DNA from 4 places in the Sphingobacterium sp. Ag1 genome. Region 1 is predicted to be linked to each of the others. Evidence: riboswitches for the same ligand, from Rfam matches in the RefSeq annotation. Region 1 holds a riboswitch; each other region holds the start of a gene.
The links. Region 1 has a riboswitch for S-adenosylmethionine ahead of AAW12_RS17790 (hypothetical protein). Riboswitches for the same ligand answer to the same signal wherever they lie in the genome.

Region 1 (6,334 bases):
CGCTGCTGCAGAAGCCCCCAATTGAGGACTAACACTGGTAATGCAAAATAAGATGGTCGGTACCATGATAAGCCCTACTCCTAGTCCGTGTAAAACCAAAGGTATCCAAAAATGTGCGTCATTACCCTGCCCCTCAAAGGAGAAAAACATCCATTGGTGAAACAGCAGCAAGCAACAGAAGCCCAGAATCCAAATCCATTTTACGGGACGTTGCCCAAGCATCCAATACAATGAGCCCAGTACACCGGCGACAATACCAGCAATATTAAACCATTGGATATAGGACAAATGAATGGGATCAAGTTGAATAACCTGTACGAGATATTGATTTGAGATGGTCAGGGAGAAGCGCTCGATATACATCATATACAAAATCAACAGTCCCAAGAGAAAATTTCTGTTTTTAAAAATCGTCAAATGCACATAAACACGTTTGAGAACCATTTGTCGAACAATAAAAAGAATAAGCAGCGTCATCCCCAGCGCGAATACAATAAGTAGCTGCTGATCGTTAAACCAATACACTTCCTGTCCATACACCATTAGATAGCCAAAACTGACGATCACAAGGCTATAGAAAATACAGCTCGCCCAGTCTAATGAAAACAGGGGGTAAGGACGTATATGCCGTATGGAGCGCATCGTTAGCATAATGAGCAATAAACCCGGTACAAATGATAATGCAGCGTATAGATAGAGCTGATCAAAATTGAATGAATCGATAAATTCAGCCGTAACGAATGTATTAAAAGGTGAGCTACATAATAGTAAGCCGAAAAAGACAGCGTAACTCACTTCCTTGGCCCGATCACTTTTCAACCTGGAAAATATCATGGAGATCGATAAGTTTACGGCAGAAGCAAACAACATTCCTTGAAAAAAACGCAGCCCATATACCCAGCTGATATCCCTGATACTGTACATCAAAAAGCAATTCAATAGCTGTAGCAGATGAAAGATAATATAGTACAGCTTAATGGGAAAGTATAAAAAAAAGCGTCGTTCCAACACGTAGAATCCGACAAAACCTGCATAAAACAAAATGATCAGAAACTGGATGTCACTGGGTTGCGCCCCATAAAATCCAGCAGAGACATTTGTGTTGGCCCCCGGCAGGAAAAATAAGACCATACTCGGCATTAAACTGCTGAACAGGATAAGCTTGATCAACCACTCCGGCACCCACTCCTTAAAAATACCTTTCACTATTGCTGTTTTTTTGATACCGAGACATTTACATTCATTCCCGAAAGAAGCTGTTGAGCTCCCCTTTGCTTATCCAGCTCAATGCGAACAGGTACGCGTTGTACAATCTTCACAAAGTTGCCCGTTGCATTATCTGGCGGTAAAAGGGAGAAAGCTGATCCTGTAGCCGGGGAGATGGAAATAATTTTGCCATAAAATTTCTGATCCGGATAGGCATCCGCCACCACCTCCACCCTATTGCCAAGATGCAAATAGCGCAACTGTGTTTCCTTAAAATTAGCCGTCACCCAGGTTGGGGTTTCTCTATTGACGATAAAGCCCAAAACTTCACCAGCACTTATCATTTGACCTTTTTCAATGGTGCGTTTGCCAATCTGCCCATCGTAGGGTGCGCGAATAACGGTATACCCAACATCAAGCCGCTTGCGACCAACGGCTGCAGTCAAACGAACGCGCTCGGCATCAACGACACCTTTTTTCATGTCCACGTCGTGCACCCTTTCCTGTGAAGCCTGCAATTTATGTTTTAACGAAGCCAGTTCACTCTTGTAGACATCCAAAGTCGCTTTTACATCCTCCAGTTGCTGTGCTGTTGCAGACTTTTCTTGAAACAGGTAATTGTATCGATCATACTCCAATTGTTGTTTCGTTACACGTGCCTCACCAGCAGCAATGGATGTCCGCAAAGATTCGTGCTCTGCCTGGAGGATTTCTTTTTGACTATGAAGAACATTGATCTCTGCTGCTTCCTTATTGACGGATGCAGCTACCTGATCCGCCTCATATTTATATTCCTTATTATCAATAAGCAATAGGGTATCACCTCGTTTAACCAATTGGTGATCGTGATAATGCACGGAAACCACATAACCTCCTACGCGGGAAACAATGGGATTGATGTACTGTGTTACTTGCGCATCATTGGTGTAGGTATACCGCACGCGCATCCATAAGGTGTTAGCGCCCCATAACAATAATGCCAACAAGACAATTGCGGCCAACCAGTTGGTGATTCGAGTGAGTTGTGCTTCCACAACTGTTCTGCGTGATTTAGGTTTCATTAGATAGTACCCTTCAAAAATTCGATAAAATAATAATGTTTCTGTAGCGCAATATGTGCGGTTTCAAGATCAAAAAGTGTTTTTAAGTATTGCATATCCGCGTCTAGAAGATCTGTAATCAGCGCCGATGATTTAAAATACCTGTTCTTTATAATCCGTGCATTTTCCAGTGCCAGTGCCTTATTGTTTTGGCAGACGTCCTGCTGCTTGATCGCCAATTGATAATCCAAGAGGGCCTGTAACAACTGATTTTCCAGAATTTCCTCCTCATGATGGTGTTTCACCTGTTGCCGGTCCAGGGCTATTTGTGCTCCGCGCACCACATTCCTATTGAGATAAATAGCTGATATTGGTATGTTTAATTTAAGCCCTGTAATACTCAGATTATACCAGCTGGGGTTATAGGGATAAAGGAAAACCTGGGGATTGGCAAAGGTAAATGTGCTGGTCAACCCCAATTCAGGAAGATAATTTGATCGGGCCTGTTTGACTGATAATTTCTTCAAAACAACTTCCTGTTCGGATTTTTGGAGGGAAAAAGCATGGCTTCGCGCTTCGGCAACAAGCGTTTCATAACTGGGGCTTTCCACTTTAAAAGGCTCGCTCAAGGGGATAATCTCCGCTGTAATGCCTCCAATAAGCTGCAGTTTCTGATTTGCAGCCTGAATATCATGACCGATCTGAACGAGCAACAGTTCCCGTTTCGAAAGTTCTAACGAAATACGCAAAACGTCACTGTGCAAGACAACACCCGCCGTATACAGATGTTCAATCTCCTGGAGTTGCACCCGTTGATCAGCAATATCCTGCTCGATTAGAGATTTATTACTATACGACAGTTCCAAGTCCAAAAAAAGATTGCAAACCTCCAATTTCGTCTGCGCCGCCGCATTCTTCCAATCGATCCGGGCCAGCTCATTTTCCAATTTTTTGGACTCAATTTTCATCAGATCGCGATGCCCATTGTAGAGATTCAGATAAAAATCCAAACCGCTATCGTACAAGTAGTGAATGATATCATGCTGGGAGGGTTTATTTAAAAGACCTTGATCATAAACAGGCATATTACTCGCATAACTGGCAGAAGCTCTGGCGAAGATTTTGGGCAGCAGCTCCATGCGTTGCTGCTGGACTGCCACCTCACTTTCTTTGAGCTGCAAATAGGACTGCTCGACGTATTTACTGTTCTGGAGTGCTTTGTCGATCATGTCTTTCAGGGACATACGCAAAGAATCGAGGGCGAAGGTGTCCGAAATAGTGAATACTAACAATCCCATAGTTAGTATTCCTTTTGCCCAATAGGGAGGAAAAAAGTTCACGTGTGCTCTATTATTTTTTTGCGTTGCAAACTTAGACACTTATTACAACTTGGATTTCTTCACAAACGCCAATATGTTATGGAAAAAAGACATTTTTTCATCAATTCAAAGAAAAAGACCAATATCTGCCAAATAGGGTTTGCGCTACTCTTTTTTACAGCCTATAAAAAAAGCCTCTCAAATGTTGATTTGAGAGGCCTTTCGGGGATGGTATAAAACCAGATTATCCGTATAAAGAATCTTCTATTGCATTCCACAATTGTATTCTTTTTTGTAGCGCGATTTTACTGATCTCCTTCATTTCTGCCCATTTAACGTCATCGTCCTTCGCAAGATCTGTGATCATCTGCATGGCCAAAGGTCCGTGCTCGTCGCCGTCCAGATCAATATGACGCTGGAAATAATAAATAAAGCTATCCAGATTGGCTGTAGGGAAATTTGTTTTAATTTCTTCCAAGATAGAGGTAAACATTCCCGGAATAAGATCTTCACGCCCGAACGTAAAGGCGGCAGCAATTTTATGCACCTCACCTTCAGCAATCACTTCAAATGTAAAATTCAAAAAGTCTTTGATCCGCTTATCCAATGTCGTCGTCGCGATGACATCGAATATGTCGCTCGATTTTTTGGCATGACCGATAAATTTATTGACCAGATGAAGATCGGCACCCATGGCATCCATGGCGTCCAGATACATTTCAAAATGGCTCAAACGGCGGCCATCAATGTATTCGTCCGACTCCTCTGCCAATACAATTTCGTTGATCAGATAGCGTGTTGATGGATGCTCGCTCGCAAACCAGGGTAAAGTCGTACAGGTCAATTTAATCTGTAAAGCTTTTAGTAAAGACATAAAATCCCATACAGCGTAAACATGCCCTTCTGTAAAAGAACGTAGATTCTTGATCGTTTTGATCTTACGATACAAAGGGTGTTGCAATAATACCTCGCGTTCGGCAGCAATGTATTCATTAATTTCCGCAATTCTATTCATGGCGCAAAAGTATCGTCTTATCTTTATTTTTTAAAGTATTTTAAATGAGATTACAGTAGCATGATAAATTTACCGTCCAGCTATCCGCTTCATAACCAAATCAAAAACAACAACCTGCCCCCACTTTGACCTCCCTTGTACTGATTTTAACGCTCATTTACCCGTAAAAACAAAAATATTTTTTATAATAAAAAATAATCTACTATATTTGTAGAGTATTCAGAATTGCATGATGCAATACCAACCGAGTGCAGGCACCGCGGTGGTAAATTAATACGGGTTTCGACCAAAATAAACGTTGCAGAACGATTATTTTCCCACAAAGATCTGGATACAGTTTATGGTTTAATCCTTTAAATTTTTAAATTGTATGGCTACTACAACAAATCTTTACCAACACTTACTGGAAAAATTCAGTTATTATTCAACGGATGAACTCATACAGCTTAACAATGACACCATCTTAGGACAAGGCTGGGGATCATCAAAAGCTACCTTTAGAACAGCTTTGATCAGTACGTTCTCCAAAAGAGGACTGGATCTTTCCAACATCGTTTCTAAGGAAGACGGTTTTACCTCGGTGAAGCATGTCCCTGTACGCTTGGAACAGAATGTGTTGATCCCTTTACAGTAATCGTTATCACCGCCAAAAATAGCGCGCATCGAAAAGATTTCGTGCGCGCTGCTGTGGTTGGTTTAGGAAATTGCCGATCAGAAGAAGGCAAAAAGTCTTGTTATTTATAGTTTGGATTCTGAATCAGTATCCCTGCGCTTTTTTCAATTTCTGTTTGTGGTAATGGCCAGCGATAGAATTTATCTTCGAAATGATAGGGCACTTTACTGTCTTTGACCCCATTGAGTACTTCACCCGCGATATGCCAACGAATCAGGTCGTAATGCCGTAGTCCTTCAAAAGCAAGTTCGACTCTTCTTTCGTGGCGGATACGCTCGCGCATCTTTTCCTTGGTATAACCGGCAGGGAACCCTGGCATCTGAACCCGACTCCGCAAAGTATTCATGGTATCATAAACCGATTGATCTGGCCCGGCTATTTCATTTTGTGCTTCGGCGTACATCAACAACACCTCGCCAAACCGCAGTATAACCGCATCTTGTTGGCTCAATGTTGAAAAACCAAAAGGTAGGTTGGCCGGATCCAAAAATTTCAACACCCCATAACCTGTAGGCCGCGGATTGGACGGTGTATGGATCTTACCGCCGCCAAAATCAGGATGATCCACAAAAATTGTTTTGCTCAGGCGCGGATCCCTATCTTTGAACGGGTTGGTTCGGTCGGTCAACGGTGATTCACCAAAAGGCAAACCATCTTTGCATTCATAGGTATCCACCAGGTTTTGTAAAGGCGAAGCAGCAATCCAATCGCCTAGGTACATGTCCCAAGGGGCAGTATTATTCGGTGCCAGAAAATTGACCGAAAAGATAATCTCGGTATTATTCTTTTGTGTCGCATCGCGAAAGACATTTTCAAAAGCCGTACTCAGGGTATACTCTTTCATGATATCGGTACATAAGTCTTTTACCTCTTTCAAAATTGCTAAATCGGGCACTCCTTTGTCACCATAAGCCGCAAACAATAAAACCCGTGCTTTCAAGGCTTTTGCTGAACTGGCGGCCGCATGCCCCCCATTATTGAAATAAGGTTTAGGCGCTAAGTTGGCGATCCCAAAATCCAGATCAGCTCGAATCTGTTTTAGTATATTCTCTGCACTTTCCTTTGGCTGACGCTGATTCTC
Region 2 (6,334 bases), on a different contig from region 1:
CCCACTTTAAAATTGCCCAAAATACGACTGCTGTACATAAGGAAGACATTGCATAAACTTCAGATTCTACCGCCGAATACCAAAATGAATCGCTGAAACTAAATGCCATTGCACCGACAACTCCTGCGCCGAAGATCTGCAGGTAGGTTGACAAAGGAGCTTGTTTGTCTTTGTTGAGTAGCTTTTTAGCAATGGCGGTTATTGTCCAAAATAAAAAGGTAACAGTAATTCCACTGCAAACTGCAGAACCTATATTCATCCAATAGGCGATCTGCCCCTTATTCCCTAAAGCGAGATTAGAAAATATATTCTGAATAAGAAGAAACAATGGTGCTCCCGGTTGATGTGCCACCTCCAATTTATAGGCACAGGCTATAAATTCACCGCAATCCCACCAGCTTACCGTCTTTTCAACTGTAGCGATATATACACAGGTGGCAATTAGTCCGCAAGCAAAACCGAGTAGAGAATTTAATCTATTGTACGTCATAAGGTCAATTGGTCTATTGTTAAAATCCTTTTTAGCACTTTAAGTTAAAAAGTTATCCTGACTCCGACACACGAATTAACACTATTTAACACCAGTACCTGACTATAAACAGGCTATTCAACGCTGAATATAGAGATCGACCTAAACCACGCTGCCGAGACTTTCAACCTATTTCAGGCTTTCACAATGAATATTATCATAAAAAAAGGGAGCTTATCTGCTCCCTTTTTTATCATTTTATGAGTTAGGCTAGTTTTTCAACAATCTTCTTTGTTGGACCAGGATTACTCATCGTATAAAAATGTAATACCGGAGCGCCAAATTTAATCAGCTCCTGACACTGTTGTACCAACCACTCTTCACCTACCTGTCTGACGTCGGCATTCGTTTTACATGCCGCGACAGCGTCACTCAGTTCCTCTGGAATATCTAAATGAAAAATTCTTGGCAAGGTCACCAATTGCTTTTTTGTTGTCAGTGGTTTTAATCCCGGAATAATGGGCACATGGATTCCATTGTCCCTACATTTTGTTACAAATTCCTTGTATTTTTCAACATTAAAGAACATCTGAGTCACAATAAACTCTGCTCCCATATCGACTTTTTGTTTCAGATATTTAAAATCAGTATTGAAATTTGGAGATTCAAAATGCTTTTCGGGATACCCGGCTACTCCGATGCAAAAATCGGTCTTTTCCGACGTGATAATGTCTTCATGCAGATACTTTCCTTTATTCATATCGGTTACCTGTTCCAATAGGTCTGTTGCAAAAGCATGTCCACCATCGGTTGGTATAAAATCGGCATCGCCCTTACGTGCATCACCCCGCAACACCAAAACGTTATCTATCCCCAGGAAGTTCAAATCGATCAATGCATTTTCAGTTTCCTCTTTTGTAAAACCCCCACATATCAAATGTGGCACCGCATCCACTTTATATTTATTCATGATTGCAGCACATATCGCCACTGTCCCAGGACGTTTACGATAGGAAACACGTTCCAGTAATCCACTCGCATGCTCTTTATAGATATAATCTTCCCGATGGTAGGTGACGTCGATAAAAGGAGGTTTAAACTCCATCAGTTCATCCATGGTTTTAAAAATACTTTGGATGCCCTGCCCTTTCGCCGGTGGCAATAGCTCAAAAGAAAACAATGTTTTTCCTTTGGCATTCTGGATATGATCGATAATCTTCATTAAAAAACTGTTTTTAGTTTGGTTGGCTTACATCGAAACGCACACGTCGAGGAATCGTTTATCTACATGTAACTTATCTTTCCCACATGGAGTAGGGTAGAATTTAGCACCTTGAACAATACAGGTTGCTAAGGCTTCAACGGGTCTAGTCCCTCGGCCTTTCTCTATAAGCGTTGCTAATATCGTTTTAAAAAATCAAAAGACAAAAATTATTTTTCGAAAAGGCAAAAATAGCAGCAAAAAGACTTCAATAAACGATGTTTCAACGTCACTTTAGCTTTGTGTCCATGCTACGACAGGATTCTTCGCCCTACCAAGAGCAAAAGACCTAGAAAAACCAGTAGAATTAACGATCGAGGATCATTGACAGCGAAGAGATTGACTATGCCACAAGAACATTGGCTAAAGATTAGCTGCCAAAGAATTTCGTAAATTTTTGAGATAAAATGTGACCAATAAGAGTCCTGTAACATGGTACTCCTCTTTCGATCCATATTTAAATCCGTCAAATAAATAGTGATAGGCGACCAATGCCTCTTGTTCGTTGTAAAATAATTCCTTCCAAGAATCGGGAACATCTGCCCATGCCTTGAGCACAATGCCATTCTCAGCATAAATAATTGGTGATTCGACACCATCCATTCGATAATCGTGATGGGTGCCAGAACTTGATATGTGTTGGAAATAAGCGATAGAATAATCTACGAAATTCAAGGCCCTCGCTTTTATCTCCTTTTCACTTTCTGATTTTACCGGAGCATTTCGCCATAAATTCACTTGGCTATCAAATTTACTGGGCGTTTCCCGGATAAGGGTTTTATCTAACGCAAAGTTGATATAAAGTCTTTCACTAGTGGGTATACGTGCTGAGCTAAACTGTGAAAAATCACCTCTCAGCTGAACAAAATCTTTTTTTATTTTAACAATATCCAAAGCGACACTACCTTTTTTCTCATCCGTCAATTCTAATCTATCACCGTCAAATTTGTACTTACCAAAGAGTAAAATATCATCGATCGCCATGACAAACTGGTCCTTATCATGAAGCGAAAGAAAGGATCGGTATAGAATAGGATCATTACCATAGGTATCTGCCTCCACATTTTGGGGAGATTCTCTTTTTAATTTATGATACTCATCATTTGGATAGCCCAATATCATTTGGTAGTTGCCTTCAGGAAACTCCTTTTTCTTCCCAAAGAAAGTACACGAAGACAATGAGAGTGTGAGTAACAGCAGTAATAACGGTTTCAAAATCAATTAATAATTATGGCCAATAGTAATATTAATATATAAGGACCAAGATAAGAAATTACTGCAATAGTAAGTATAGGATATTCAATTGAATAAGCTTGGGGATATGCCTATTCCTTATACAGATCGACCAATCCCTCAGGCAATTCAACTTCAATGATCTCCTCTTCGCCATCAATTCCTAAGATCAAATCGTCGGACAGCGGAAACATCAGTTCTTTGCCATCCATATCTACTGTGGCGACAAATTGTTGTGGGAATTCCTGAACATCTGTTATTTGCCCCAGTTCGCCATGGTTTTCATCGATCACTAAAAATCCGATTAAATCAGTATATCTAAAATCATCCGGGTCGCGCTCGGGCATTTTATCATTGGAAAGATATAGCTTTTTACGGACGAGTACCTGAGCCTTATCGATATGATCCACATCCTCAAATGTTACATAAGCAGTGCTATTTTTTTGAAATTTAATGGCATCAACAAAATAAGGAACAAGCTTTTTGTTCACTTCTACAAAGACAACATCGATATCCAAACTCTCGTATTCTTCGAATTCAAAAAACAGTTGTACTTCTCCTTTAAGACCTCTTGTTTTACTGATGTAACCGATGTAAAAGCATTGATCAATAGTCATATTTTTCTTATTTGGCGATTAGCTGTGAGACATGATTTGGCAAACGATTAGCCTATTGGCTGTTTCAAAAAAAGCCGGCTCAAGATTGAGTCGGCTTTCTCGAATACTTTATGAAAGAATTAACCTTCAGTTTCTTCTGATGCAGGAGCTTCAGTCTCTTCAGCAGCAGTTTCTTCTGCTACAGGAGCATTTTTAGCAGCTACAGCAGCAGCTTTTTCTTCTTTTTTCTTAGCTTCAGCAGCTAAAGCAGCTTTTTTAGTTTCAGCTTTAGTTTGAGCTAAACCATCTTTTTTACCAGAGATTCTAGCTTCTTGAGCGTCAGTCCAAGCTGTAAATTTAGCTTCAGCAGCAGCTTCATCAAAAGCACCTTTTTTCACACCACCTTGCAAGTGTTTTTTGTAAAGAACACCTTTGTAAGAAAGGATAGCACGAGCAGTGTCAGTTGGTTGAGCACCTTTATTCATCCAATCCAAAGCTTTTTCAAAATCCAAAACGATAGTTGCTGGATTTGTGTTTGGGTTGTAAGAACCAATACGTTCAATGAATTTACCGTCACGTGGAGCGCGAGAATCCGCTACGACTACGTGGTAAAAAGGACGTCCTTTTTTACCGTGTCTTTGCAATCTGATTTTAGTTGCCATTTTTTAATTTTATTTTATGTATTCAACATATCCCCCGAGCTTCATACTAGAGGGGATGCAAAGATAGTTATTTTTTTTTAATCAGCGTTATAATTTAATAAAACTTCACTGAAAACGACAGGGTTAGCTTCTTTCAGTAACCTCTTTCAGGTTAAACACGTCCTACGCACGTTAAGATTTTGCCCTTACCATACTGTAGGTGAAACAAGTCTTTCAAAAAATCAGTGTACAAAATAGCCCTTTTCTTCAAAACTTTCGTGACTTCGCAGATACCAACAGCAATGATAGCAAACTGAAGGTTCTTTCTGGCCAATAAAATAAGACACTTTCAAAAAAAAGCTATTTTACCAAATGTAAACAGGATGAATTGTTTGCGTCCTATGCCTTCGAAATAGTCACTGACATTTTTGCCAATTCACTTTTTACTTTCTACCTTCATTCTATGAAATCTGTTGCGCCATTAAAAATACTCAAAGCTTCGGCCGGTTCGGGAAAAACCTTTAGCTTAACTTTACACTATCTCACACTCCTACTATCCAACGAGAATAGCTATAAGGAGATTTTGGCGGTGACATTTACCAATAAAGCAACCGCTGAGATGAAGGAACGTATCCTTTCGGTACTCCATGGCTTGGCAACAGGCGATCGTAGCCCTAAAATTGAAGATTTCAGAAAGCTTCTTCTCGAGCAACAGCCAGATTGGAACCCGCATCTAATACAAGAGAAAGCTTACCGTGTCTACCGTCGTATCCTACATGACTATAGTCATTTTACCATAAGTACAATTGATGGTTTTTCCCAAAAAGTCATTCGTGCATTTACTTATGAACTCAATCTTGATGCAGCTTATAAGATTGAAATGAATGTCAATAAAGTGAAAAATGACTTAACAGTCATGCTTAATCAATTGCTGGATGAACGCCCCGACTTACTTGACTGGATTATAGCGTATGCGGAAAAGAAAATAGCAAAAAATGAAAATTGGAACTACCGCCAACAATTAATGAGTTTGGCAAGCCTTATTTTCTCTGAAAACTTCCAGGAATTTGACGGCTATATCAACTCTGCTAATCCCAAGGAGGTTTTTAATCTCCTGAATCAGGAGGTTGAACAGAAGATAAACTCCTTTACCGAAGCGCTCTCCATGACGATTGAAGCGTTTAGTGAAACGTTCAAAAATTTTAACATCTCCGAAAATGACCTGAAAGGCAAATCGCGCAACAAAATAATCTCCGCTAGCAAAACCAACAAAAAAACGGAAAAACTGAGCGCTTCTGAAATCGCCAAAGTATTGGAAAAGTACCTGCAGTTGATCGACAATGAAGATGCGTTTACAGATAGTGACAAAAATATACGTTATGATCTTATCGCCGCACTCAGCCCCATCCTGGCATCTTTCCAGAAGCTACATGATAATCTATCCGCCTACATCGCTTATCAAGCGGTACAAAATAATCTCTATTATCTACGCCTGCTCAAGGAAATGAGCGACTTACTGACGCAATGGCGACGGGACAATGGCGCTCAATTAATCTCTGACTCACAAATTCTATTAAACAAACTCGGATTGGATGAAAATAGCGATCCAACATTTATCTGGGAGAAGATAGGCAATCGTTTTAATTACTTTTTGTTTGACGAATTTCAGGACACTTCGCGTATCCAATGGAAAAACTATAGTCCGCTTTTGATTAATGCATTGGCCGATGCCAAGGGCACAGTGAGCGAACACCTCATTGTTGGGGATGTCAAACAAAGTATCTATCGCTGGCGAAATGGTGATTGGCGAATTTTACTCCAACAGGTAGAACAACAGATTGGTCATACCTTTCACCTGGACGAGGATAGCAAAACAACCTTTATCGAAAACGGAAGCCTTGACACCAATTTTAGAAGTCTTCCAAATATCATTCATTTAAACAACTACCTCTTTAGCAGTATCCCCCAACATCTGCAGCAGGTACTGAATGAAAAAGTATCCGAAAGCCTCGATGAAGAAGGTAAACAGTGGTGGATTTCTGCCGGCAATGACAACATGTTGGTCAAAGCTTATGAAAACAGTCAACAAGAGGTCCCTGAGCATAAAAAAGGAAAACTCGACCAATTAGGATCT
Region 3 (6,334 bases), on a different contig from region 1:
TTTAGGTGCTTACTGTATAAGGCGTCTTTATTTTGTTTCGTATAACCCATAATTGCTGGGACCAATAACCCGAATAATGGATTGACCAAAAAGGTGAGCGATGCTAAATATAGCGCTTTAATACTTCCTGTTTGGTTGTTGTCGATACTGATTTGATTTACATTTGGCATAATGAGTTGTTCTAATGGTATTTCCAAAATTTGACTGATCTGTTTGAGACTAAATCCACTGATTTCTTCCGTGCCTTTTTCTATGCGTTGCACTGTTCTTAGCGATACCCCCGCTTGATCGGCGAGTTCCTGCTGCGTTAGTCCCTTACGTTTTCTTGCTAGTTTGATTAATTGATTAGCTGATTGACTTTCCATGGTTCAAAGATGGGGAAATAGTCGTTGAATTTTAGTGAAATTGATGCGACAATAATATGCCAATATCGTACTGAACAATATAACAGATTAATAATCAAAAGTTTTTGGAATTTGGTAAATATTTTGAATCTTTGCAATTCAATAGAGTAATTAATAAAAACGGAAGAATATGTTTGCAATATTAGAAAATCCCGCTTCGTCCACAGAGAAGATTCTCGGGAATATTCTTCGGAATACGGCCCTTTCCTAATCTTCTTCTTAATACGTTAAGTAACCTAGGTTGATATTGGCTAAAACGTGGCGCTCGAAATGGTAGTCCACTTTTCCAATATGCTTAGCTTATTCAGGAGTTTTAAAAATCCAGTTACTTTCAACGTTATCGTGAAAGCTGGATATGAATGTTATGTTTTAGAAAATTTTATGAATTCAGTAAATAAATATGTCCTTCAGGCGCTGGATAACTATCCGATGTATTTGGAGGAGACCATGGAATCCTTATCCTATGCGCTATCCTATGATGAGTCCAATACAATGGCGCTGTGTTTGATGGGAAGAGTTCATGCCGAACAGCTATTGGACTATGAGCAGGCAAAAAGGTATTTCCAGGAAGCTTTGGTGCATAATGTGCAGGCACTGGAAGTATATCCTTATTTCATTCAGACATTGATTGATATGGGGGAATATAAAGCTGCAAAAAAGACGATCAAATTTGCTTTGACACTTCCGGCCATGCCCTTGACAGGAATCTGGATCAAGAAAGCACTTCTATTTGAAAAAATGAGAAAATACAAAAAGGCATTGAAGGCGTTAAAAAAGGCTAAACTTGAAAATGTTGACCTCGATTTTTCGTCAAGCCTGAAGGCGATTGAAGATCGGATTAAAGGAAAACAGGAAATTAAGAATGGGAACGAAAAGGAAAACAAGAAAGAACGGAAGAACAGCCGAAAATAATCTCACCTTATTCGGATAACAGTTTTTATTTTGAACGAAGCCCAATAAAGAAGCCCTAGCTGAAATTTCAGCTAGGGCTTTATCAATATAGTTAAGAATTATTCTGCTCTTAAGATTTTTGCAGCCTCAACCATCGACTCTAAAGCCGCTTTGGTCTCTGGCCAAGCACGAGTTTTCAAACCACAGTCAGGGTTAACCCAAAGTTGTTCTGCTGGAACTACTGCTTTTGCTTTGCGCAATAGATCTACCATCTCATCTTTGCTTGGAACACGTGGTGAGTGAATGTCATAAACACCTGGACCAATATCATTTGGATATTTGAAATCACCGGCGAAAGCATTCAATAATTTCATTTGAGAACGTGAAGTCTCAATCGTGATAACGTCGGCATCCATTGCAGCGATATCTTCGATCACATTATTGAACTCAGAATAACACATGTGTGTGTGAATCTGTGTATCGTCTTCAACATTTGATGAAGAGACACGGAAAGCACGTACTGCCCAGTTCAAGTAATCTTTTTGATCAGCTTTACGTAGCGGTAATCCTTCACGGATAGCTGGTTCATCGATTTGTATGATTTTGATACCTGCTTTTTCCAAGGCTTGTACTTCATCCAAGATCGCCAATGCAATTTGGTAAGTCGTTGTCGAGCGCGGTTGATCGTTACGTACGAAAGACCATTGTAAAATTGTTACAGGACCAGTCAACATACCTTTAACCGGACGATTTGTCAATGATTGTGCATATGAAGACCAACGGACAGTCATATCTTCAGGACGGTATACGTCACCATAGATAATCGGAGGTTTTACACAACGTGAACCGTAAGATTGTACCCAACCATTTTGTGTGAATGCGTAACCAGCCAATTGTTCACCGAAGTATTCAACCATGTCATTACGTTCGAATTCGCCGTGTACTAATACGTCGATATCCAATTGCTCTTGAAGACGGATGGTGTTTTCTGTTTCTTCTGCGATTGCTTTATCGTATTCTGCCTGCGTAATAGCACCCTTTTTCAGGTCTGCTCTCCATTTACGAACATCTTTCGTTTGTGGGAATGAACCGATAGTTGTGGTCGGGAATGCCGGTAAGTTGAATTTCGCTTGTTGCGCCGCTTTACGCTCAGCAAATGCTGAGGTACGTTTTGCATCGTCATCAGTGATATTGCTTGTACGTGTTTTGACCTCTGGTTTGTGGATCAATGGAGAGGTACGACGGCTTTCAGCAGCCGCTTTGTTCGCTTCGAAGCGTTTTGCTGTTTCAGCGTCAACTTCACCTTCCGCTAGTACGGCTAAATCTTTTACTTCAGCTAATTTTTGTTTAGCAAATGCTAACCAGTTTTTTACTTCAGCCGGTAGCGATTGCTCATTGTGTTCATTGTCTAAGTCAAAAGGAACGTGCAACAGTGATGAAGAAGGAGCTACCCATACACGGTCTTTTCCTAATGCATCAACAGCCTGTTTGATTTTGACCAATGATTTTTCGTAATCATTTTTCCAGATGTTACGGCCTTCAACAATACCTAAAGATAATGTTAATGAAGCAGGAACTTTAGCCAATACCGTATCCAATTGGTTTTCACCGCGTACCAGATCCAAATGTAAAGCATGGATAGGTAAGTTAACTGCGATATCTTCGTTGTCTTTTAAAGCTTCGAAGTAAGTCGTTGCGATTAATTTGATATTTTTTGCTGCTGCAGCTAATTTTTCGAAAGTAGGTTGATATAAAGCTTTTACTTTAGCATCTAAATCCAATGCTAAGAAAGGCTCGTCAATCTGAACATATTGTGCACCAGCATCAGCTAGTTTAGCTAGAATTTGCTCATATACTGGAATAAGTTTATCCAATAAATCGATACGGTCGAAGCCAGCTTCTTTTTCTTTACCGATCAAAAGGTATGTGATAGGACCTAATAGAACTGGTTTAGTATCGATGCCCAATGATTTTGCTTCGTTGTATTCATTTAAGAATTTTTCGGAAGTCAATTTGAATTCTTGATCTTTGGTGAATTCTGGTACCATGTAGTGGTAGTTCGTATCCAACCACTTGGTCATTTCCATTGCAGTCACGTCGATTCCTTCTTGTTGGAAACCGCGCGCCATGGCAAAATATAGATCTAAACTGTAATTGTTGTCTACTTTATTCAATAAAGAATGGTAGCGAGCAGGAATTGCACCAACAGTAAGGGTTAAATCCAATACTTGATCGTAAAAAGAGAAATCATTGGAAGGGATCAAATCTATTCCAGCATCTTTTTGTGTTTTCCAATTGCCTTCACGAATTTTTTTTGCTGTGTCCAATAATTCCTCAACAGAAGATTTTTTAGCCCAATAGGCCTCATTGGCTTTTTTCAATTCGCGGAACGCGCCCACACGAGGGTAACCTAAATTGTTAGTCAATAACATAATGAATGTTTTTAATATTTCTTTTTCAACTATATTTCTTGCTAGAGAGAGAAGGACACACTAGAATTCGGTGACTTCGGCTTATCATTCCCATATCAAGTAGGGTAGAATTTAGCACCTTGTCAAGGGACAGGTTGCTAAGGCTTCATCGGGTCTATTCCCTCTGCCTTTCTCTATAAGCGACGCTAAGTTAGAACATTTCTTTTTGAAATGCAAATTTTTTATAAAAGTGCGTCAATTTTTTATATTCTACTAAGGATGAAATTGTTTTGTTCTTTTATTTTCATCCACGAATTCAAGTATGTCACGCTACAATACGTGTGTAGCATAAAAAGGGGAATGACTATATTTTTCATTCCCCTTTTTTTTAGCTTACCAAAAGCTTGTAACCTTTTCCGTGCACATTGACAATTTCAACTTTGCTGTCTTCTTTTAGATATTTACGAAGTTTACTGAGAAATACATCCATACTTCTACCCGTAAAGTAGTTATCATCATGCCATATTTTTAACAAGGCTTCTTCCCGGGTCAGCACATCATTTTTCTTTAAGCAAAGCAAGCGGAGTAGTTCAGCTTCTTTCGTGGATAGTTTTTGCATCTGTCCTTTGTAAGAAATCTGCTGACTTGTATAATCAAAGAAATAATCGCCAATTTCAAATTTATCAGCAACCACTTCTTCTTCTTTGTCTCGAACACTGCGTTTCAGCAAAGCATTGATGCGGAGCAATAATTCCTCCACTCGAAAAGGCTTGGTGATATAATCATCTCCTCCTAGCTCAAATGCTTCGGTCTTATCTTCCATCATCCCCTTTGCTGTGGCAAAGATAATAGGAACAGTACTGTTTGTTTTTCTGATTTCACGTCCAACTGTAAATCCGTCCTTTTTGGGCATCATGACATCAAAAATACAAAGGTCGTAGTTATTTTTTTTGAATTGAGAAATCGCTTCATCTCCATCCGTGCATAATGTGACGTCAAATTTTCCCTTTAATTCGAGATAGTCTTTTAAAAGATCCCCCAAATTAGGATCATCTTCTGCTAATAATATCTTTTGCATAATGAATATATTAATTTTCACCAATGTCCTTGATGCTGATAAATCAGCTTTCCTCAACCTTTGAAATTTTTTAAAGAGGAAATATACAAAAAAGGAACGTTTTATTTTTTAATAGGCAAAATTACTTCAAAGGTCGTGCCCTTATCTTTTTCACTTTTAACTGTAATTTTTCCGTTAAGCCTTCTCAGGATATCCTGTACATAACTTAAGCCGAGACCAAACCCTTTGACATTATGAACATTTCCAGTTGGAATACGGTAAAACTGGTCGAAAATCTTTTGCAGGTGATCCCGGCTCATCCCAATACCGTTGTCGGCTATGGTGACAACAATGGTATCGCCAACGTTTTTTGAATGGATGTTGACATGTAAATCTCCTTTGCTGTACTTGATGGCATTATCCAATAGATTGTAAAATACATTTGAAAAATGTAATTCATCACCGATGACAATATCCTTGGTCGCTGCAAGATCTATACTGAATTTGCCGCCAATATTCTGCATCCGTAGCTGCATGCTGTCCGTTACTGCCGAAACAAGATCATTGATGCATACTTCTACCTGGTCGAGTTTTAGCGTTTCTTTTTCTAGTCTCGCCAAATCGAGCACACGTTCAATATGATTTCCGAGTCTAACATTTTCATCGTAGATGATATTAGCCAATTTCTGCACCCGCTTGTGGTCGGCATTGATGTCTGGATCTTTAAGGGACTCACTGGCTATCATAATCGTCGCAACAGGTGTTTTAAACTCATGCGTCATGTTGTTGATGAAATCTGTTTTCATTTCCGAAACTTTCTTTTGTCTGAATATGATAATCAGTGTATATGCAAAACAACCCACCAATAAGAAAAGTAGCGCCAGCATAGGCAGCAACAGATAGCCCATATTATCCGCGATTATCGCCTTTTTATTGGGGAAATAGATGGTTAATTTTCCAGGTGCAGCACCGATATCGCCTTTAAAAAGTGCCGTCGAGTATTTAGTTGTATTTGTTGGGTTATTTAAAGCGGCTTCGTTTAAAATATTATTTAGTAATATATTGTTTGTGCTCCATATTTCAATATTAAAAGGAGCTTTAATGTCGCGTTGAGCTAACTCTTCTTTGATAAGTTCTTGGACGATGATCACATTCAATCGATCCTTTAACGGACGTTTAGCCAGTTCCATTCCAATAGCAACATCTTCGATGTAGTCTGCTTTTTTGCCTCCCAGCATCGCAACGGAATCGTATACATTAAAACCGCTCCACGCATTTTTTCTGTTGAGAACATCCAATCTTTTTTCGAGATCAGAAATTGTCTTTGCAAGCTTCGCATTCTCCCTAGGTGGCAATGTGGCTACCCTGAATTTTGTCTGTTGATTGACCAGCGGGTCCATTAATGGGATAACAAACCGTGTGCTATCGTCTTTTCCGCTAATCTGATCATCCACCTTTGACGCATTTAACATGATATATGCTTGTACCAAATTATCGTCGGTAAGCTCATTTGAAACAGAAAATTTGATGAATTTCTGGTACTCCGGTCTTTTGATGTATGTCTCGTAGAA
Region 4 (6,334 bases), on a different contig from region 1:
CTCTGGTATGTATTCCCACCTTCTTTGTTGCATCATTGTTTACAGCTATTGTATTTCCCTATCATTGGCCCTTGGTTATAGTGCTAGCGGCAGCCGGTTTTATATGCACCTTATACGGCATTTTTGGAGCCCGCTATGCTGCAATTGGAAACATGACATTGATTCTCATGAGTTTTGTGATCGGAATGGCCCCACAACACCCCTTTGCGGTTGGCTTACAGATTACAACAGGTTCCATAATATATTACTTTTTTAGCCTTTTACAAGCCTATATACAACCTTATCGCTCTTTAAAACATGCCATGGCCAATGGCTTTCATGGATTGTCCCAATTTCTATTGATACGATCACAGTCTTACGATCCCAATATTCCTTTGAATATTACGTACAGTCGCGTAGGAAAAATTCATGGCCAGATCAGCGAACAACAGGAACAAATCAGGTCTCTTCTGTTTCGAGAAAAAAAAATCATAAGCCAACAGTGGCATAAAAGCAATTATTGGCTTAGTCAGGTTTATGGATTAATTGACCTCCATGAGTTAATTATTGCGCTTGATCATGACTACGATGCAATTCGCAAAAATCTTGCAGACACGGGCAGCCTCCCCTTAATTCGTCACACAATCAAATTATTAGCGTTAGAAATCGATAGCTTTTCACAACCCAACAAGAGGTTCCGGTATGCGCATCAATTATACCATAATAACTTTAAAATTAATGCCCTCTTACGGGATTTAAAAGAAATTCAAGAACAACAGGCCGATCCAGCAAAAGGTATATTATGTTCGATCATAAGCAACATCGAAGCAATTATTGATGTACTCAACAGAATCCAGGTCGCTTTTTATCAAAATCAGGAAATTCAGGATAAGATTGACACCAGTGAGTACCAACAATTTATCAGTCGACCATTACGTAATCTCGCTGATCTAAAAAGTAAACTCCATCTGAATAATCCGCTTTTTCGATTTGCGATTCGGATGGCTCTTCTTTTTGGAACAGGTGCATTGATCGGTATTTTATTTTTGGATTTTAAATATACCTATTGGATCTTACTGACAATCGCTATTGTTGCCAGGCCAGCATTTTCAATGACAAAAACCCGTAATATAGAACGTATTGTCGGTACATTCTCGGGTATTATAGTTGGTGTGTTCTGCTTAATTTCTATTCATTTTCTCCCAGCACTCCTGACCATAGCTGCATTGGGTCTTTTCGGATTCTTTTTGTTCAACCGATCTAATTATATGGTCAGTGTCATCTTCATTACCTTGGGAATTGTGATTGCGCTCAATCTGTTCGAAGGGAACATCAATCTCATTTTAGGCAGCCGAATACTTTTCACACTGATTGGAGCATTCTTGGCTATAGCGGGTTATTTCTTGATACCTGTACGCCAAAGCACAGGCATGGTTCAGCTGGCAAAAGAGGTATCCCTTTACAACGCGCATTATTTCCAGATCATCAATAACCGTCTGTCGGACGAAAGACAAAGTTCGTTTGATATACGACTGGCTCGTAAAAAGGCGCAGACCGCCATGGCCCTGTTTTCAGACGCTATTAATCAAATGAAAAAAGAACCCGAGCACAAATGGATGGATTGGTCACATATTCACCATTTTCAGGCACTCGCATATCAGGTCAATTCCCATTTGGTGGGCCTCTCGCTATCGTTAAGCAAAAAGACGAATCGCCACCTCGCCTATGATATCCATAGTAGAATCGATGCGCTTAAACCTCTTCTAACAGATTTAAATCAAACTGCAGAACGGATCAATTTAAAGAAATCGTAATACCCGATTGACAGTTACTTTTGCGGTTTCATCGGAAGATATGTGATGCCAATCGGCATGTTATTCAAAATTCCTTTAACTAAAAAATAGCATTTCTTTTGCTTTAATAAAAAAAGAGTTTATATTTGTGTCGTCTTCGAAAGAAGATTTCTAATCAACACCTCCCTTCATCAGTAGGTCTTGATTTATAAAGAAGTGGCGAGAGACTGGCTCAATGACCCGCTGGCAACCTTCAATTTGTTTGAAAAGGTGCCAATTCCTGTCCAAAACAATATCGTTTTGGAGCATATAAATGACATAAGACAATGATTATTAAATTACTGAAGTCCATTAAAAATTCAGGTTCAACACAAGTGAACCGCACGATAAGCGAAAGTGTAACCCATCGTACAATTGTATCGATGCGAATGCGTATGCATATGCACTTCCATGCTTGTTAAAAATCATTTCCGTTTTCTTGGATAAAGATTTAACAGACCCTTCAAGGAGGTGTGTATGCTTCTCTTTTTACTTTGCAATTTCTTTTTGAACCCTTAAAATCTGATATATTATGTCTTCAAACAAAAATTTAAAATTCGAAACTCTTCAGGTTCACGCTGGTCAAGTCGCTGACCCTACTACGGGATCCAGAGCAGTTCCTATATATCAAACAACATCTTTTGTATTTGAAAATGCCGAACACGGCGCAAACTTATTTGCATTAAAGCAGTTCGGTAATATTTATACACGGATTATGAACCCTACTACGGATGTTTTCGAACAACGTATTGCGGCACTGGAAGGTGGAGTTGCAGCTGTTGCTGTTGCATCCGGCCAGGCGGCACAGTTTATAGCTTTAAATAATATTTTGGAAAGTGGTGACAATTTTGTTGCGGGATCCAACTTATACGGCGGTACATTCAACCAGTTTAAAGTTTCTTTTAAGCGCCTAGGCATCGAAGCTCGTTTTGCTACAGACGCCGAAGCCGATAAAATTGAAGCGCTCATTGATGATAAAACAAAAGCAATCTATGTTGAAACAATCGGAAACCCAAGTTTCAATATTCCCGACTTTGAAAAAATTGCTGCTGTAGCAAAAAAATATGACTTACCATTAATCGTCGACAATACTTTTGGAGCCGGAGGTTATTTATTTAAACCTCTGGAGTATGGTGCAAATGTGGTTGTTGAATCGGCAACTAAATGGATCGGTGGACATGGCACAAGCATTGGCGGTGTCATCGTCGACGGCGGAAACTACAATTGGGGCAATGGAAAATACCCGCAATTTTCCGAACCATCTGAAGGCTATCATGGTTTAGTATTTTCCGAAGTTTTCGGTGAAAGCGGACCATTCGGAAATATTCAATTTGCTATTCGGGCGCGTGTGGAAGGGCTCCGGGATTTCGGACCAGCACTCTCCCCTTTCAATTCATTTTTATTATTACAAGGACTTGAAACCTTGTCTTTGCGGGTGCAACGCCATGTAGACAACACTTTAGAGGTCGCAAAATGGCTTGAGGCGCATCCACAGGTAGAAAAAGTAAACTATCCGGGATTAAAAAGCTCTCCGAGCTTCGCTAACGCACAAAAATACCTTAAAAATGGCTATGGCGCGGTACTTTCTTTCCAACTTAAAGGTGACGCAGCGCAAAAGGCCAATAGCTTTATCGACAGCTTAGAATTGATCAGTCATTTGGCCAATGTTGGTGATACGAAGTCATTGATTATTCATCCAGCAGCTACAACCCACCAACAATTGAGTGATGAAGATCAAGCCAATGCCGGAGTCTTCAAAGGCTTATTACGTCTTTCTGTAGGAATAGAGCATATTGATGATATCAAAGCCGATTTACAACAAGCTTTTGATAAAATTAAATAATCAGATTTTTTCGGCTTAAAACTTAAACGTGAAATGAGTAAGCATATATATCTGCACCCGGAGCCTTTTGTATTTGAAAATGGAAGAGAGCTTACTGATTTACAAATCAGTTATGAAACATTTGGCAAACCCAACGCAGATCGCAGCAATGTGATCTGGGTTTGCCATGCATTAACGGCCAATGCAGATGTGCTGGATTGGTGGTCCGGTCTTTTTGGAACAGGTGAGTTGTTTGATGCAAACGATTATTATATTATTTGTGCCAATGTCATAGGATCAGCATATAATAGCAGTAATCCGCTATCTGTAAACCCAGCAACCGGACAACCCTATTACCTATCTTTCCCCGAATTCACAGTGAGGGATTTGGTCAACGCACATCAAGTCCTTGCGGACCACCTGGAAATCAAACAAATAGAGATCCTTATCGGGGGGTCATTAGGCGGTCAACAAGCATTGGAATGGGCCGTAACGCACAGTATAGCCATCAACCATCTCATCGTGGTTGGAACAAATGCCGTCCACTCACCATGGGGTATTGCATTCAATGAAAGTCAACGTCTGGCCATTACAACTGATCGAACCTTTTACGCCAATCACCCTGATGGTGGAGCTAAAGGATTGAAAGTTGCACGCGCTATGGCACTGTTGTCTTACCGCAACTATACAACGTATGCCAACACGCAAAAGGAGGATGATAACGAAAAACTCGATCATTATAAAGCATCCTCCTATCAGAACTATCAGGGTGAAAAATTGGTGAAACGCTATAATGCGTACAGCTATTATTTCCTGACCAAAGCAATGGACAGCCACAATTTAGGTCGGGGAAGACGATCTATTGAATCTGCTTTGGCGAGCATTGATTGTCCAACTTTAGTCCTGAGCGTTAATACAGATTTGTTGTTTCCGCCACAAGAGCAACAATTCATCGCGCAACATGTTCCCAATGCCCATTATCAAGAGATTGAATCGACCTATGGCCACGATGGCTTTTTGATCGAAACAAAAAAACTCACAAAAATCATTAGCAGCTTTCTGCGGGAACAAAAAGAATACATAAACGAATTAGTATAAGAGAGTAAATAATATATAAGAGAATTTAAGAAGAGATATGAGTAATAAATTAACAATAGGGATGTTTGGGTTTGGTGTCGTAGGCCAAGGTCTTTACGATATCATCAAAACCAAAGATCTTAATCTGGAGATCAAGAAATTTGTCATTAAAAACGGAGATAAAAAACGCTCGCTACCAGCAGATTTATTCTCTACCGATGCCGAAACAATTTTAGGTGACCCAGAAATTAATACTGTTGTCGAACTAATCGATGATGCCGAAGCAGCATACCAACTAACTGTTCGTGCTTTGAAATCGGGGAAAAATGTGGTATCTGCTAATAAAAAAATGATTGCCAGCCATTTGGAAGAGCTGGTTGATATCCAACATGAATACGGGACCAGTTTATTATATGAAGGTGCCGTTTGCGGAAGTATTCCCATTATACGGAATTTAGAAGAATACTATGACAATGAATTACTGCATTCTGTCAGCGGTATTTTTAATGGATCTTCCAACTACATTTTATCTAAAGTTTTCAACGAAAATCAGCAATATACAGATGCTTTAAAGAAAGCACAAGAACTTGGTTTTGCAGAAACAGATCCAACGCTGGATGTAGGTGGATTTGACCCCAAATTTAAGGTATGTATTGTTGCTTCACATGCGTACGGTATCTATGTCAAACCAGAAGATGTGTTCAATATTGGTATTGATAAATTGGGACAGCAAGATATTCGTTTTGCGAAAGAAAAGAATCTCAAGATCAAATTGATACCGACGGCAAAAGAGATCGACGGCGACAAAGTTGTACTTTATGTATTACCACGCCTAGTAGGCAAAGACAGCATGCTCTATAATGTAGAAAATGAGAACAATGGAGTATTGGTGAAAGCGGCCTTTGCAGACGAACAATTTTTCTATGGTAAAGGAGCAGGTGGCCACCCAACAGGTTCTGCTGTGCTATCGGATATCGCGGCTCTTCGCTATGGATACCGCTATGAGTATAAAAAACATTTAGAATCCAGCACATTAAATTATAGCCAAGATTATTTAATTAAGGTTTATTTGAGATACACCGATGATACACTGATTGAAAAGTTAAATTTCAGTGAAATCACAGAACGATATTACGCACCAGATTTCAAATATGTCATCGGACATATTAATCTTCAACAAATCGCAGCCCATAAAGCTGATTTGGATCAAGAGGGCAATTTTATTGCTGAAATCGCGTAGGCAATCAACAAACCAACCTACCTTGAAAATAGCCCCGAATGGGGCTATTTTTTTATCTTATATTTAGTCACCTTTCAACTTGAGATCTAAAATCCCACCTTCCACCAAACGTTCAAAAGGAAGTTGCCAACCTTTCCACAGGCGATTATTCAACCGAACTTGATCAACAATAGAACTATTGGGCTGCTCTTTCTTCACCTGAATGATAAATTTATTTTTTCTTAATTTCTTCGGCAATTGTATCGTTACCCGATCGAAAAGTGGCGCGCCGATCTGAAGTGCGGGCTTCTCGGTGGTGAGACTTCGGACATCGAATAGGCCGATACTCGACAAGACATACCATGCTCCAAGCTGTCCTTGGTCTTCGTCTTGTCCGTAGCCATA

Region 2: linked by a shared signal. The riboswitch ahead of AAW12_RS10835 (methylenetetrahydrofolate reductase) and the one ahead of AAW12_RS17790 (hypothetical protein) in region 1 are both predicted to bind S-adenosylmethionine.
Region 3: linked by a shared signal. The riboswitch ahead of metE (5-methyltetrahydropteroyltriglutamate--homocysteine S-methyltransferase) and the one ahead of AAW12_RS17790 (hypothetical protein) in region 1 are both predicted to bind S-adenosylmethionine.
Region 4: linked by a shared signal. The riboswitch ahead of AAW12_RS15885 (O-acetylhomoserine aminocarboxypropyltransferase/cysteine synthase family protein) and the one ahead of AAW12_RS17790 (hypothetical protein) in region 1 are both predicted to bind S-adenosylmethionine.

What each region holds. Positions count from the first base shown of each region.
Region 1 covers NZ_LBGU01000043.1:48,288-54,621, reverse strand. Annotated here, with positions in the region: gene AAW12_RS17810 (beta-carotene 15,15'-monooxygenase) at 1-1,206, opposite strand, end outside; gene AAW12_RS17805 (HlyD family secretion protein) at 1,206-2,267, opposite strand; gene AAW12_RS17800 (TolC family protein) at 2,267-3,544, opposite strand; gene AAW12_RS17795 (DUF3050 domain-containing protein) at 3,810-4,580, opposite strand; SAM-I-IV-variant riboswitch at 4,791-4,884, shown strand; gene AAW12_RS17790 (hypothetical protein) at 4,951-5,214, shown strand; gene AAW12_RS17785 (RagB/SusD family nutrient uptake outer membrane protein) at 5,315-6,334, opposite strand, start outside.
Region 2 covers NZ_LBGU01000036.1:31,616-37,949, reverse strand. Annotated here, with positions in the region: gene AAW12_RS10840 (DUF2723 domain-containing protein) at 1-490, opposite strand, end outside; gene AAW12_RS10835 (methylenetetrahydrofolate reductase) at 735-1,691, opposite strand; SAM riboswitch class I at 1,762-1,864, opposite strand; gene AAW12_RS10830 (hypothetical protein) at 2,094-2,945, opposite strand; gene rimM (ribosome maturation factor RimM) at 3,056-3,580, opposite strand; gene AAW12_RS10820 (30S ribosomal protein S16) at 3,700-4,221, opposite strand; gene AAW12_RS10815 (UvrD-helicase domain-containing protein) at 4,664-6,334, shown strand, end outside.
Region 3 covers NZ_LBGU01000042.1:218,502-224,835, forward strand. Annotated here, with positions in the region: gene AAW12_RS16990 (helix-turn-helix domain-containing protein) at 1-365, opposite strand, end outside; gene AAW12_RS16995 (hypothetical protein) at 786-1,316, shown strand; gene metE (5-methyltetrahydropteroyltriglutamate--homocysteine S-methyltransferase) at 1,415-3,727, opposite strand; SAM riboswitch class I at 3,806-3,909, opposite strand; gene AAW12_RS17005 (response regulator transcription factor) at 4,095-4,784, opposite strand; gene AAW12_RS17010 (sensor histidine kinase) at 4,886-6,334, opposite strand, start outside.
Region 4 covers NZ_LBGU01000041.1:244,884-251,217, reverse strand. Annotated here, with positions in the region: gene AAW12_RS15890 (FUSC family protein) at 1-1,793, shown strand, start outside; SAM riboswitch class I at 1,976-2,088, shown strand; gene AAW12_RS15885 (O-acetylhomoserine aminocarboxypropyltransferase/cysteine synthase family protein) at 2,344-3,654, shown strand; gene metX (homoserine O-acetyltransferase family protein) at 3,688-4,731, shown strand; gene AAW12_RS15875 (homoserine dehydrogenase) at 4,769-5,950, shown strand; gene AAW12_RS15870 (GH92 family glycosyl hydrolase) at 6,014-6,334, opposite strand, start outside.